DNA from 3 places in the Arthrobacter sp. TJ-266 genome. Region 3 is predicted to be linked to each of the others. Evidence: riboswitches for the same ligand, from Rfam matches in the RefSeq annotation. Region 3 holds a riboswitch; each other region holds the start of a gene.
What was found. A riboswitch is a leader RNA that binds a small molecule or an ion and turns the genes downstream of it on or off. The one in region 3 is predicted to bind cyclic di-AMP.
Positions count from the first base shown of each region.

Region 1: another riboswitch for cyclic di-AMP. It lies ahead of AC4D12_RS14255 (NlpC/P60 family protein); the one in region 3 lies ahead of AC4D12_RS01095 (M23 family metallopeptidase).
Region 2: another riboswitch for cyclic di-AMP. It lies ahead of AC4D12_RS05900 (C40 family peptidase); the one in region 3 lies ahead of AC4D12_RS01095 (M23 family metallopeptidase).

Region 1 covers NZ_JBZCNC010000004.1:556,924-561,683, forward strand. The annotation lists gene AC4D12_RS14250 (NlpC/P60 family protein) at 1-402, opposite strand, end outside; gene AC4D12_RS14255 (NlpC/P60 family protein) at 426-1,250, opposite strand; cyclic di-AMP (ydaO/yuaA leader) riboswitch at 1,256-1,408, opposite strand; gene AC4D12_RS14260 (iron-dependent transcriptional repressor DtxR) at 1,568-2,266, opposite strand; gene serC (phosphoserine transaminase) at 2,488-3,654, shown strand; gene AC4D12_RS14270 (MFS transporter) at 3,666-4,760, opposite strand, start outside.
Region 2 covers NZ_JBZCNC010000002.1:237,496-242,255, forward strand. The annotation lists gene rpmF (50S ribosomal protein L32) at 1-99, shown strand, start outside; gene rnc (ribonuclease III) at 154-963, shown strand; gene mutM (bifunctional DNA-formamidopyrimidine glycosylase/DNA-(apurinic or apyrimidinic site) lyase) at 964-1,926, shown strand; cyclic di-AMP (ydaO/yuaA leader) riboswitch at 2,041-2,246, shown strand; gene AC4D12_RS05900 (C40 family peptidase) at 2,249-3,094, shown strand; gene AC4D12_RS05905 (NAD-dependent epimerase/dehydratase family protein) at 3,263-4,234, opposite strand; gene AC4D12_RS05910 (alpha/beta fold hydrolase) at 4,231-4,760, opposite strand, start outside.
Region 3 covers NZ_JBZCNC010000001.1:205,017-209,776, forward strand. The annotation lists gene AC4D12_RS01085 (ABC transporter ATP-binding protein) at 1-917, shown strand, start outside; gene AC4D12_RS01090 (siderophore-interacting protein) at 914-1,966, shown strand; cyclic di-AMP (ydaO/yuaA leader) riboswitch at 2,130-2,333, shown strand; gene AC4D12_RS01095 (M23 family metallopeptidase) at 2,337-3,620, shown strand; gene AC4D12_RS01100 (MFS transporter) at 3,617-4,760, opposite strand, start outside.

The DNA of each region.
Region 1 (4,760 bases), on a different contig from region 3:
AGCCGGAGCGACGACCGGTGCAACCGCTGCGGGCTGGACGACCGGAGCGGGCGCCGGGGCGGCAACCGGAGCCTCGACCACGGGAGCGGGTGCCGGAGGAGGGACGACCACGGGAGCGGCCTGGACCTTGACAGGCGTCCGGTTGAAGGCGACGGTCGTGGTGTTCGCCGCGACGACCGCGGTCCGCTCGACGGTGACGGTCAGCTTGGTGGTAGCGACCTCACGCTGCGGCTGGAGGTCCGCCGCGTTGGCGGCGACGCCGCTGGTGAGGACGAGACCGGAGGCTGCGGCGATGACCGCAGCCTGCCGTCCCATGCCGCCGGCGTTGCTGGTGACGGCCCTCGCGAGGTCCGAGAAACTCTGCGTGTCCCCGCGGTGGCGGGCGATCGTGGCGCGTGTCATGAAGGTCTCCGGGTATGAGGGGTTTAGCGGACGCGGACGAAGCTGGCGCCGGGGAGGTCGGACAGGCTGTGCAGACCGGTGTTCATACCGTTCAGACCGCCGCTGATGACCTGGCCGTTACCGACGTAGATGGCGACGTGGCCGCCGGTGATGACCAGATCGCCGGGAGCGGGCGAACCCACCACATCGCCGTACTGGAAGAACTGACCCGGTGCGAGGTCGCCGACCGACTTGCCGACCGAGCGCAGTGCCTTCTCGACCATGGCCGTGCAGTCCTGCGCCACGCCGATCTGCGCGTAGGCACTGCCGACGAGCCCGTCGGCCACACCGGAGGCGGCGGCGACGGGGGCGGCCGGCGCGGGAGCGGGCTGCGCCACGGCGACGGGAGCCGGGGCGGCGACGATGGCGACGGGTGCCGGAGCCTGCACGGCGACCGGTGCCGGAGCCTGCACGGCGACGGGCGCCGGCGCCTGCACGACCACGGGTGCCGGAGTCGGCGCGGCAACGGGCGCCTCGACGACGACGGGAGCCGGCTCCGGCGCCTTCTCCGGCGCCTTCTCGACGGCGACCGGGACGAGCTCGAACGCGACCTCGGCCGTGGCCGGGACGGTGACCTCGGCGGTGACGACGCGGGAGACGGTGAGGGTGGAGGCCTGGGCCTCACGCTCGGCGGAAGCCGCTCCGTGAGCCGGCAGACCGGCGGTGAGCACGAGACCCGACGCTGCGACGATGACGGCTGCCTGGCGGCCGACTGATCCTGCGTTGGACGAGACGGCGGCGGACAGTGCGGTCAGCGGGCTGACGGTTTGGGGCGCGCGGTGGCGGCCCAGCGTGGTGCTGGTGGACACGTTGGATTACCTCTCCCAACGCCTGCGAGGTGAGCTGTCGGATTCGGATGGGAGTCACCCGGCCGCTGCGAGCAGCGACTTAACCCCAAGGACCTCTCGAAAGAAGTCCACAAATTGGTTCCCCCGCCTCTGCCATGCGAATGGTGCGAACGGACCTCGAGCAATGGCAGAGCTAGGCGATTTGCAGGAGGGTGCCGGATCTAGAGCGAATTTGGCACGGGATGAAGGCTACCCGAGAACCAGCGGTATGTCACGTTCTGGTCACGGTCCTCAGGCTGCTTGCCTTTCCGGCCACCGTGCGGCGCTCCCGGGAAGGGTCAGGCGTCGACCGACACGAAGACGTGCGAGGCCACTTCGGGAGGCAGTTCGAGGGCGCCCTCGACCCCGGGGACGCGGACCGACACGTAGCCGCCCACCGATTCCAGGCTCAGGCTCGCGCCGGGTCGCAGGCCGCCCTCGTCGAGCTGGGTGAGGAGCTCCGGGTCCACCTGGATGGGCTCGGCGAGCCGGACGAGGGTCACGGCGCTCTCGGGTGAGTACGTGCCCATGGCGGCCAGGAGCGTCACGACGCCGTCGGTGAACTGCTCGGTCTGGACGCCACCGAGCGCCTCGAGGCCGGGGATGGGATTACCGTACGGGGACTGCGAGGGCTTGCCCAGCAGTTCGTAGAGCCTGCGCTCCACGCGCTCGCTCATGACGTGCTCCCACCGGCAGGCCTCGTCGTGCACGTACGCCCAGTCGAGGCCGATCACGTCGCTGAGCAGGCGCTCGGCCAGACGGTGCTTGCGCATGACCTCCGTGGCCCGGCGGCGTCCCACCTCCGTGAGTTCGAGATGCCGGTCCCCCGAGACCACCACGAGCCCGTCGCGCTCCATGCGTCCGATCGTTTGCGAGACGGTGGGCCCGGAGTGCCGCAGCCTCTCGGCGATCCGTGCCCGGAGCGCCACGATGTTCTCCTCCTCGAGCTCGAGGATGGTCCGCAGGTACATCTCGGTGGTGTCGATGAGGTCCGTCATGCGGTTCAGCTCCTTGGTGCGGTGCGGGTTCGCGGCTGGAGGGCCGCGCGCGGCCGGCGGTCAGGTCCGCCTCAGCCTGCGCCTCGCCACGCTTCCCAAGGTTAACCCATGGCGACGGGCAGGGCCGGTGCGCGCGCGCCTGCGGCGCCGTCCCGCGCGGGTACCGCGCCGCCGTCGCGGGCCCGTCACGGACAGGGGCCGCGTGCCCGGGCTGGGGCAGAATGAGGGGCACACGCCGCCGCCGACCACCTGGAGCATCCTTGACCGACCTGCCGCGCATCCCCGACCACCTCCTGCCCGCCGACGGCCGCTTCGGCGCGGGCCCGTCCAAGGTGCGCGGCGCGCAGCTGGACGCCCTCGTGCGCGCGGGCAGCACGCTCCTCGGCACCTCGCACCGCCAGGCGCCCGTCAGGAACCTCGTGGGTGACGTCCGCGAGGGCCTCATGACCTTCTTCGGCGCCCCCGAGGGCTACGAAGTGATCCTCGGCGTCGGCGGATCCACAGCCTTCTGGGACGCGGCGGCGTTCGGTCTCGTGGAGGCGAAGGCGCAGCACCTCTCCTTCGGTGAGTTCGGATCGAAGTTCGCGTCGGCCACGGACAAGGCCCCGTTCCTCGAGCCCTCGAGCATCATCACGTCCCCTCCGGGCGCTCGTCCGGATGCCGTCGCGGAGGCGGGCGTGGACACCTACGCCTGGCCGCAGAACGAGACCTCGACCGGCGTCGCGGCGCCCGTACGGCGCGTGGACGGGACGGACGACGGCGCCCTGACGGTCATCGACGCCACCTCCGCGGCCGGCGGGCTGCACGTGGACGTCGCCGAGACGGACGTCTACTACTTCGCCCCGCAGAAGAACTTCGCCTCCGACGGTGGGCTGTGGCTGGGGCTCTTCTCCCCCGCGGCGCTCGACCGCGTGGCGCGTATCAGGGCGGGCGGGCGGTGGATCCCCGATTTCCTCGACCTGCAGACGGCGGTGGAGAACTCCCGCCTGAACCAGACCTACAACACGCCCTCGCTCTCCACCCTCGTGACCCTCGACGCCCAGGTGCAGTGGCTGAACGCCGAGGGCGGACTGCCGTTCGCCACGGCGCGCACCGCGGACTCTGCAGGGCGCCTGTACGCCTGGGCCGAGGCCTCATCGGTCGCGTCCCCCTACGTCACGCGGCCGGAGGACCGTTCGAACGTGATCGTCACGGTGGACTTCGAGGAGACCGTGGACGCCGCACGTGTGGCCGCGATCCTCCGCGCCAACGGAGTGGTGGACGTCGAGCCGTACCGCAAGCTCGGCCGCAACCAGCTGCGCATCGCCACCTTCGTGTCGATCGAGCCGGACGACGTCTCGGCGCTGATCGCGTGCATCGACCACACGGTGGAGCACCTGCTCGGGTAGGCCGTGGCCGCCTACTCGGCGGCTCTCTCCTCGACGCCCGCCTCGTGCTCGATCCGGAGGCGGCGCGGGGCGGTGCGGTCGTACCGGAGCCGCACCTCGTGGTACCGCCAGGCCCAGAAGATCCCGATCGCCGCAGCCAGGAGACCGGACGCCGCGGCGACCCCGAGGCTCCACCGGGGACCGAAGGCGTCGGACACCCACCCCACCACGGGCGCCCCGAGGGGCGTCCCGCCGAGGAAGATCGCGAAGTAGAGCGCCATCACGCGCCCGCGCATCGCGGGCTCGGTGGTGGTCTGCACGTAGGCGTTGGCGCTCGTCATCAGGGTCAGGGCGAAGAGGCCGACCGGCATGAGCGCGAGCCCGAACAGCCAGAGGTTCGGTGCCACGGCGGCCAGCACGCAGGCCAGGCCGAAGGCCGCCGACGCCCCGAAGATGAAGCGGAGGCGCGGCCGCTCCCGCCGCGCGGACAGCAGGGCGCCGGCCACCGAGCCGACCGCCATGACCGAGGAGAGCACGCCGAAGACGCCTGCGTCCTGGCCGAACTCGGTCCGGGCCATCGCCGCGATGAATACCGCGAAGTTCAGCCCGAATGTCCCCACGATGAAGATGGCCAGCATCACCACCATGAGGTCCGGACGTCCGCGCACGTAGCGGAAGCCTGCGCGGATGCGGCCCTTGCCCGCCGGTTGCCGCGGTTGCCGGTTGAGCTCGGACCTGCGCATCACCAGGAGGACGTAGACCATGGCGCCGAACGTGAGCGCATTGATCATGAAGACCCAGCCCGGGCCGACGCCCGCGGTGAGCAGCCCCGCCGCGGCCGGTCCCACCAGGCGCGCGCCGTTGAAGGACGCACTGTTGAGGGCCACCGCGTTCGGTAGGTGATCGTCGCGCACCAGGTCGGAGACAAAGGCCTGACGCGCCGGTGCGTCGAACGCCGAGACGATCCCGAGTGCGAGGGCGAAGGCGTACACGTGCCACAGGAGGGCCACGTCCATGATCACCATCACGCCGAGGCCCACGCCGAGCAGGGCCATCGCGACCTGCGTCGCGATGAGGAGAGCGCGGCGGTCCACCGTGTCGGCGATGAGTCCGGCCCATGGGGCGAT
Region 2 (4,760 bases), on a different contig from region 3:
GTCACCTACAGCCTCGCCCACCAGGCCAAGGTCGTCACCGACTCGGCCGGCACGCCGCTGTTCCTCGAGTACAAGGGCCGGAAGGTCGCCGACGTCTGATGTCGGATCCGGTCCCTGCCTGGCGAAGGTCCGGCGGGGTCGGCTGAAGCTTTCATGAAGAACACCGCAGAACTCACGAAGCGTCTCGGGGTCGACATCGACTCCGAGACGCTTCGTCTTGCCCTGACACACAGGTCCTACGCCTACGAGCGCGGCGGCATCCCCACGAACGAACGCCTCGAGTTCCTCGGCGACTCCGTGCTCGGGCTGTCGGTCACCGATGCCCTCTACCGGGACAACCCCGACCTGTCCGAGGGTGAGCTCGCCAAGCGCCGCTCGGCGGTCGTGAGCACGAAGGCCCTCGCCGGAGTGGCCCGCAGCCTGGACCTCGGCAGCCACGTGCTGCTCGGGCAGGGCGAGAAACTGACGAACGGCCGTGACAAGGCCTCCATCCTCGCGGACACCATGGAGGCCGTGATCGGCGCCGCGTACCTCACGCACGGCATCGAGACGGCCCGCGCCATGGTCATGCGGCTGATCGCCCCCCTCCTCGCCGACTCCGCCGTCCTGGGTGGCGGCACCGATTGGAAGACACGCATCCAGGAGGCGGCTGCAAGCCGACGCCTGGGGCTCATCGACTACCGGGTCGCAGGCGTGGGCCCCGATCACGCGCGCACCTTCACCGCGCGTCTGGTGATCGGTGGCGTCGAGTACGGCTCCGGTACAGGGCCGTCCAAGAAGGAGGCGGAACAGGCCGCCGCCGCGGAGACCTGGGTGCTGCTGTCGGGCGGCGCGACCGACCCCGACGCGCCGCAGCCCGTCCTGCCGTCGGGCGCCCCGGAAGCCTCGCACCCCTCGGATTCCCACGCACCCCCGTCACTGCCCGGGGCCGTGATGTCCCGCACGCACGACAACGGTTCCTGAGTGCCTGAACTCCCGGAGGTCGAGGTCGTCCGGCGCGGGCTCGCGCGATGGGTGACGGGCCGGACGATCCAGGACGTGGAGGTCGTGGACCCCCGCTCCCTGCGCAGGCACCTCCTGGGCGCCGAGGACTTCCGACAGAACCTCGAGGGTGTCACGGTGCGGGACGTGGTGCGCCGCGGCAAGTTCCTGTGGATGCCCCTCGAGGAGGCGGCCGGCAGCGAGCAGGCGCCGACCGTCGCGCTCATGGCCCATCTCGGCATGAGCGGCCAGCTGCTCATCGAGGAGCCCGGGGCGGCACGGGAGAAGCACCTCAAGGTCCGGCTCGGACTGTCCCCGGCGACCGGACCGGACGGCGAGCGTCTGCCCACGGACCTCCGGTTCGTCGACCAGCGGATCTTCGGCGGCATGTTCCTCGCCGATCTCGACCCCACGGGCGACGGCGGTGCAGGCGGCCTCGGCGCCGAGCAGCTGACGCTGATCCCGAGGCAGGCCGCGCACATCGCCCGCGATCCGCTGGACCCGATCTTCTCCACCGCGACCTTCCACCAGCGGCTGCGTGCCCGCAGGACGGGGCTGAAGCGTGCGCTCCTCGATCAGGGCCTCATCTCCGGCATCGGGAACATCTACGCGGACGAGGCCCTCTGGGCGGCCCGGCTGCACTACGCCCGGCCGACCGACACCATGCGCCGCCCCGACACCGATCGGGTCGTCGACGCCGTGCGTGGGGTCATGGAGCGTGCGCTGGAAGCCGGCGGCACGAGTTTCGACTCGCTCTACGTCAACGTTAACGGTACCTCCGGCTACTTCGCCCGCGAACTGGAGGCCTACGGGCGCGAGGGTGAGCCCTGCCGCCGGTGTGCCGCGGCAGGCCGTGTCACCCTGATGCGACGAGAGTCCTTCATGAACCGTTCGTCCTTCTTCTGCCCCGTCTGCCAGCCGCGTCCGCGGTCGGCGAGATTATAGTCATCAGCGCCGCCGAGGCCAGACTGCGAGGCAGGCGTGATCCGAACGTGACAGGAACGTGATCGCCGCGTACCGTTGTTCCAGCGTCCGCCCACCTCGGGGGGTCGCCCTTCCTCTCTTTGCCTAACCCTGTCGATGAGGACGGACCGTTCGAACAACACATTCGACAGGGGCGGGGGAACCGAAAGCGGGCTTTCTCACAAGTCCTAGGGGTAAAGGCACGCATTGACCGGCACTGGGGCGGCGGTCGATGACATGACGTGTCCGGATGTCCCATCCGAACCCGACAGCTAACTTCGTAGGCATCGGGAAAGGCAACAACATGTCACAGAACCGTCATATCGCGCGCCACCGGGCCGTTCCGTCGCGCACCAACCCTCTCGTCACCGCCTCACGCGCCGTCGGCGCAAGCGCCTCGGCCGCAGGTAAGCCCGCCGTCGTCGTCGTCGCCGCCTCCGGCATCCTCTTGGGAGCAGCGCTCCCGGCCAGTGCCGCGGGCGAGGTGACCGTCGGCACCGCCGCCGCCACCACCGCACCGGTCACCACCGTCGCGGCTCCCGCGGCAGGGACCTACACGGTCCGGTCCGGCGACACGCTCGGCGGCATCGCAGCGGCCCACGGCGTCAGCCTGGACACGCTCTTCGCGGCCAACGGTCTCGGACACGGCTCCGTGATCTACCCGGGGCAGACGATCGCCCTGGGCGGCGCACCGGTTGCGCAGCAGTCGGCGGTCGCGGCTCCCGCAGCCGCTCCTGCTGTCTTCTCGGCGTCCACGTCGACGCAGGGCGCGGGCAACACGACCGGCCTCACCACGCAGTCCGCATCCTCCATCACTCCGATGTCCGGCATCGTCGGAACGGCGATGAGCGGCGAGGGTTCCGGTTACGTCTACGGGGGCACGTCCTTCGGCGCCTGGGACTGCTCCGGCTTCGTGCAGTGGGTGTACGCCCAGCACGGCGTACAGCTGCCCCGTGTGACCTACGCGCAGTTCGACGCGCTGCAGCCGACGACCACCCCGCAGCCGGGAGACCTCGTCAGCCAGAACGGCGGCAGCCACGTGGGAATCTACCTGGGCAACGGGCAGATGATCAGCGCGCTGAACCCCTCGCAGGGAACGCAGGTCCACCCCGTCACGGCGATGGCCGTGGATGGGTACTACACGCGCTAGGCCATTGGCCTGCAGCGCCGGGTACAGCGAAACGAAGGACGGGATGCAGAGCATCCCGTCCTTCGTCATTCCCAGCCGCTACGCGTCATGGCTGTTCTGCAGCGCGGCCGTAGTGCCGGATGATCCGCCGTCCGATGACCGGGGAGCAGACCCGAATGGCCGCGGTCCTCAGACGCCGCCGTAGTGGGCAGCGAGCCTCCGGAAGCCCTCGTCGATACTGACGGACGGGCTCCAGTCGAGCACCTGCCGCGTCCGCCGCTGGTCGAACCAGTGGGCGGTGGAGAGCTGTTCGGCAAGGAACCGGGTCATCGGTGGCTCGTCCTCGCGTCCCAGGCGCATCCACGCGCGTTCGATCACGGCGCCGGCCCCGCGGGCCACACTGCCGGGGATCGACCAGCGTGGAGGTTCCACGCCCCCCGCCCTGCAGATACCTGTGAGGAGTTCGGCGATGGGTCGGGGTTCGCCGTTGGTGACCACGACGGCCCGACCGGCGGCGGCGTCCATCCTGGCGAGGCACGCGACGATCGCCGACGCCGCGTTGTCCACATACGTGGTGTCGATCAGGGATGTGCCGTGGCCGAGCAGCGGGAGCCGCCCACGCCGGGCGCGTTCGATCACCCGCTCCACGAGCTGGGTGTCGCCGGGGCCCCAGACGACGTGCGGCCGGACCGCCGCCACGCGGAGGTCGGTCCCGGACCGACTGAGCGCCAGGACTTCGGCTGCGGCCTTCGTCCGTGCGTAGGTGCCCCGCGCCCGCTCGGGATCGGCGGGTCCGGCGGGTGCGCCCACCAGTGAGGCCCCGAGGTGCGCAACGGAGGGGGAGGAGACGTGGACGACGTCGGCGACACCATGCCGGACCGCGGCGTCGAGGACGTACCGCGTGCCATCGACGTTGATGCGCCGGAAGTCCTCGAGTGCACCCGTGAAGGAGACCTTGGCCGCGAGGTGGATGATCGCGCTGCATCCGCGTGCGGCGTCCTCCACCGCGCCGGCGTCGTCGACGGAACCCAGGACGTCCGTGGCCCCGACCACGTTCGAGGGCCTGCGCTGGAAGCACCGGACGTCCTCGCCGGCCGAGACGAGATGCTCGGCGACGGATCGGCCGAGCATCCCGCTCGCACCCGTGACGAGGACGGTCACGGCGTGCCGGCCCGCCGGCCCGCGAGGAACGTGGCGCTCCAGGCGGCCACCCGGGTGCGGTCGATCTTCGCGTTGTGCCGGACATCCACGGGAAGCGCGGGCACCGTGAGCACGGCGGCCAGCTCGATTCCGCGGGTACGCGCTGCAGCACGGGCAGCCTCGGCCAGGCTCGGTTCAGCCAGTGCGGGGCGCTTCGGGGTGGCGTCCGGCTCGACGACGGCGACGACCGCCTGGGTGCCGACCGGACCCACACCGACGACGGCCGCGAGCCGCACGCCGTCGAGCAGTTCCAGGGCCAGCTCGAGACCCACCGGGGTCACGACACCTCCCGGTGCGGTGATGACGTGCCCGAGACGGCCCTCGACCCAGAGGCGGCCCTCCGCGTCGAGGTGACCGACGTCCCCCGTGCGGTGCCAGGGGCGGGTACGGGAGGACTCCTGCTCCGTCCGCCAGAGCCGGAAGTACCGGTCCTTGACGTGCGGAGCGGCGACGAGGATCTCGCCGGTCACGCCGGGCGCGGTCGCCG
Region 3 (4,760 bases):
ACGGCGCGACGGCTGACACCCTCGCCGCCGAGGCGATCACCCTCGCGTACGACGAACGGGCCGTTGTCGACGGACTCACCGTGACCCTGCCCGCGGGGAAGATGACGGTGATCGTCGGGGCGAACGCCTGCGGGAAGTCCACCCTCCTGCGCGGACTCGCACGGCTCCTGAAGCCCGCGCAGGGCACGGTGATCCTCAACGGCACGGACATCCACCAGCAGTCCACGAAGTCCGTGGCGCGGGTGCTCGGCCTCCTGCCGCAGACGCCCGTGGCGCCGGACGGCATCAGCGTGGCCGATCTCGTGGGGCGCGGCAGGTACCCGCACCAGGGCTGGTTCCGGCAGTGGACGCCGAAGGACGACGCCGCCGTGGCCGACGCACTGGAGGCCACCGACACCCTGGAGCTCGCCGACCGCAGCGTGGACGAGCTCAGCGGAGGGCAGCGCCAGCGGGTCTGGATCGCCATGGCCCTCGCCCAGCAGACCGGCATCCTGCTGCTGGACGAGCCGACCACCTTCCTGGACGTCACCCATCAGATCGAGGTGCTCGACCTCATCACCGATCTCAACCGCCGCGCCGGCACCACCGTGGTCATGGTGCTGCACGATCTCAACCTCGCCGCGCGGTACGCGGACCACCTCATCGCCATGCGCGACGGCAGGATCGTCGCGGAGGGTCCGCCGGCCGCCGTGGTCACCGAGGAGATCGTGTCCGGGGTCTTCACCCTCGACTGCCGCATCATCCAGGACCCCGTGTCCGCGACACCCATGGTGGTCCCGGTCGGGCGCCACCACGGTGCCCGGGACCACGAGAGCAACGAGAAACACGAGAGCCACGGAGCACCTGCGCCACCGCAGGCCGGCTACCGACCCAACCCGCACGACTCCGTTCCCACCCCTGTGGAGGCAGCATCATGACCGACGTGACCGAGCGAACCGCACGGCGTACTGCCGCGGACACCGAACCGATGGTGCTGGCGTTCGACGTCGCCGTCACCCGCGTGCGCGACCTCAGCCCGAACTTCCGCCGGATCACCTTCGGCGGGGCGTGCCTGAAGGGTTTCGGAGTGGCCGGGGACAGCCTCGACCTCCGGATCAAGATCATCATCCCCTCGGCCGGACGCCCGTGCCCGGACATCGCGGGCCTGATGGCGAGCGGTGACAGCGCGAGCTGGTACCAGTCCTGGCTCGCCATGGAGGCCGAGGAGCGCGGATCCATGCGCACCTACACGGTGCGGGCCTCGCGCTGCGACGGCGCGGTCCCGGAGATCGACGTCGACTTCGTGATGCACCTCGACGCCGAGGGCCGCGGCGGCCCCGCTGCCGAGTGGGCCGCGGCGAGCCGCCCTGGTGACCGCGTGTGCGTGATCGGGCCCAACGCCGCAGCAGCGCAGTGCCTGACGGCCGGCGCCTACGGGGGCATCGAGTGGAGCCCCGGCCTCGCCCAGCACGTGCTCCTCGCCGGCGACGAGACCGCGGTGCCCGCGATCGGTGCGATCCTCGAGTCGCTGCCCGCGGACGTCGGCGGGCACGCGTTCCTGGAGGTGCCCACCGCTGCGGACGTGCAGGAGCTGCACACGCCGTCGTCCGTGACCGTCACCTGGCTCCCGCGCGACGGCAAGCCGCACGGTGAACCGCTCGAGGCCGCCGTACGCGACGCCGTCCGGGTGCCGGGCTGGGTCTCCCTCGCCGGATCCGGGGACGCACGGGGCGGCAGCGAGCCGGAGGACGTGGACGTGGACCGCACCATCCTGTGGGAGACCCCGCAGCTGCTCGAGACGGCGATCGTCCAGTCGACCATCAACCCCGACCGCCCGCCGGGCACCCAGCCGTTCTACGCGTGGATCGCGGGAGAAGCGGCTGTGGTGCGCGGTCTCCGCCGCTACCTGGTGCGCGATGTCGGCGTGGACCGCAAGCAGGTGGCCTTCATGGGGTATTGGCGGAAGGGCCGCGCGGAACTGACCTGAGGGTGGTGCGCACCTCAATTTTTCCAACGGCTTTCCGCAGGATTCTGGAGTATCCCACTGATTGTCCACAGCGTGTATAACGGAATTGTAACTACGGGTTTCCTCCCCTACAGTGTGAGCAGCAAAGCCCGAAGACGTGATCCAGGTCCGTACGCCCAACCCTGTCAGCGGACCGCCTGACCAACCCGTGACAGGGGCGGAGGACCCACGATCACGGCGGCGCAGGCCGCCTCGGGGTGAAGCCCTCCCACAGTGCTCGTGGTGCGCTGCCGTATCCGGCAGGTCCGCACCGGAGCCTGGCAGGGGGCCGAGTCGACTCTTGCTCGAACCCGACAGCTGACTCCGCCGGCGTCCCCAGAGAGGTAAGCAGTTGACCCAGACGGTTACGTCCGGGCGCCGTCGTGCGCCCGTCGCTCGCGTGCACCAGCAGCACCCCGTCCTGCTCGGGTCCGACTGCCACACGCTGCCCAGCCGCCGCTCCCTGAGGGCCACTGCGATCGGTGAGGCGCGTGGAGAGGTCCCGGAGCGACGCTCGATCGACGATGCGCTCCACCCGATCGGCGTCGCGCCAGCGGATGCGTCCGCAACCCCGGTGGCCCCGGTGGCGCCCGTCGCGCCTCTCCCGCTCGCCGCACCCGCCGCCCGTGCCATCCGTCCGGCGTCAGGTCGCCGCGCCGCCGTCGTCGGCACCCCCGAGGCGGACACTGCCGCCGCAGGCGCTCCCGCGCTGGAGGTTCCCGCACAGCAGTTCCCCACGCGTCGGGAACTGCGAGGCCGAGCCGACGCCGCGACCACCCACCCTGCCCCAGCTGTTCCGCTCGAGGCCGTTCACGCCGAGCAGTCCCACGCCCTGTTCACGATGTCCCCTGCCGGCGCGGAGGTGCCGGACGTACCGACGCCGAGCCGCCGGGAGCGCCGCTCCCACAGCCGTCCGCACGGCGCGCGGGCACGCCGGAACGGGACTCGGAACCGCTCCGGTCTGGCCCGTCTCCGCGACCAGTCCGCGACGGCCGGCATGGTGCTCGCCTCGGCCGGGCTGCTCATGGGTACGGTCGCGCCGTCGACCACCGCGGCAGCACCGACGGCCGCGCTGCCGGCCGCCGTCGTCACCGCCGGCGCGGCCGCCCCGGCAGTGACCGCGCCCTCCGGCGCGGAGGTGGTCTTCCGCCTGGAGAGTGCGGGCCCGGCGACCGACGGCATCGCCCCGAGCATCGCGAGTGCGCGTGCCCTCTCGGCGTCGGTCTCGCCCGTGGTCCAGGAGCGGGAGGCCTTCGCCGTGCCCGTCGCCGAGGGGACCGTCGCCTCCACCTTCGGGCACCGGGTCAATCCCATGGGCGGTTACGGCACGGAACTCCACACCGGACTCGACTACGCCAGCGCGTGCGGCACCCCCGTCACCGCGGCCGACGACGGCACGGTGGTCGAGGCGGGATGGCACGCCTACGGCGGCGGGCAGCGGATCGTCGTGGACCACGGTGACGGCATGCAGACCACTTACAACCACCTCAGCGTCATCGACGTCGCGCAGGGAGCGGCCGTGAGCCGCGGTGGTGCGCTCGGTGCGGTCGGCAGCACGGGCAACTCCACCGGGTGCCACCTGCACTTCGAGGTCATGGTCGGCGACGAGAAGGTGGACCCGCAGCCCTGGCTCTAGCCCTCGAGCGCGGGAGCGGCGGCCGAGATGTTGGAGATGGCGCGCCACATCAGAGCCAGCGTGATCGCCGAGCCGGCGAAGGCGAACCACCACGGCCCGGTGAGCCCCCACACCTGGGCGATGAGCCCGCCGAACAGCTGCCCGATCACGAGCCCGCCGAACACGCCGACCAGGTTCACCGAACCGATCCGCCCCTGGAGCGGCATCGGGACAAGACGCTGCCGCACCGTCGTCGAGATGGTGCCCCAGATGAAGGCGTAGACGCCGAAGCCGAACATGATCACGTACGCGACGGCGGCCGACGTCGTGAGCGCGAAGGCCAGGTGCATCACCACCTCGAGGCTGAGGCACACGCGCATGAGCGTGGCCAGGCGCACCCGGCGCTCGAGCCAGGCGAAGGAGCTGACGCCCACGAGCCCGCCGAGGGCGGCCGAGGTGGCGAGCAGTCCGTAGCCGACGGCGGTGAGGCCCAGGTAGTCGGTGGCATAGAGCACGAGGACGCTCCACGGAGCAGCCCACGTGACATTGAAGATCAGGATGATGAGGATCAGGGTCCGCACGGGCGCGTTGCCGCGGAGCCAGGCGAGGCCCTCGCGGATGGGACGGGGGCGGGCGCCCTCGACGAGGGCCGAAGGTTCCTGCTGCGGACGGGGTGTCCGCGCCATCCGGGCCACGAGGACGACCGCGAGGCTCACGCAGAGGACCTGCACCGTGAACGGCCAGAACGAGCCGATCGCGAAGAGGAAGGCGCCGAGCGGTGGCCCGACGAGCTGGTTGGCCACCAGATACCCGGCCTGCATGCGGGCATTGCCGAGCCCGAGGTCTGCCGACGGGACCGTCATGGGAAGCAGCGTGCTGCCTGCCGTGTCCGCGAACACCTCCGCGGTGCCGTAGAGGAACGCCGAGACCAGCACCACCCAGATACTCACCTGGCCGGTCACGAGCACCGCCACGAGGCCCGTGACGATCAGGGCCCGCACCCCGTTGGCGAGCATGACGAGACGACGGCGGTCATGGTGATCCGCGACGGATCCCGCCACGAGTCCGAACAGGAGCCACGGGAGGATCTGCATCATGGCGCCGGCAGCGACGAGGAACGGCGACGACGTCACCGAGGCGATCAGCAGGGGAGCCGCCGAG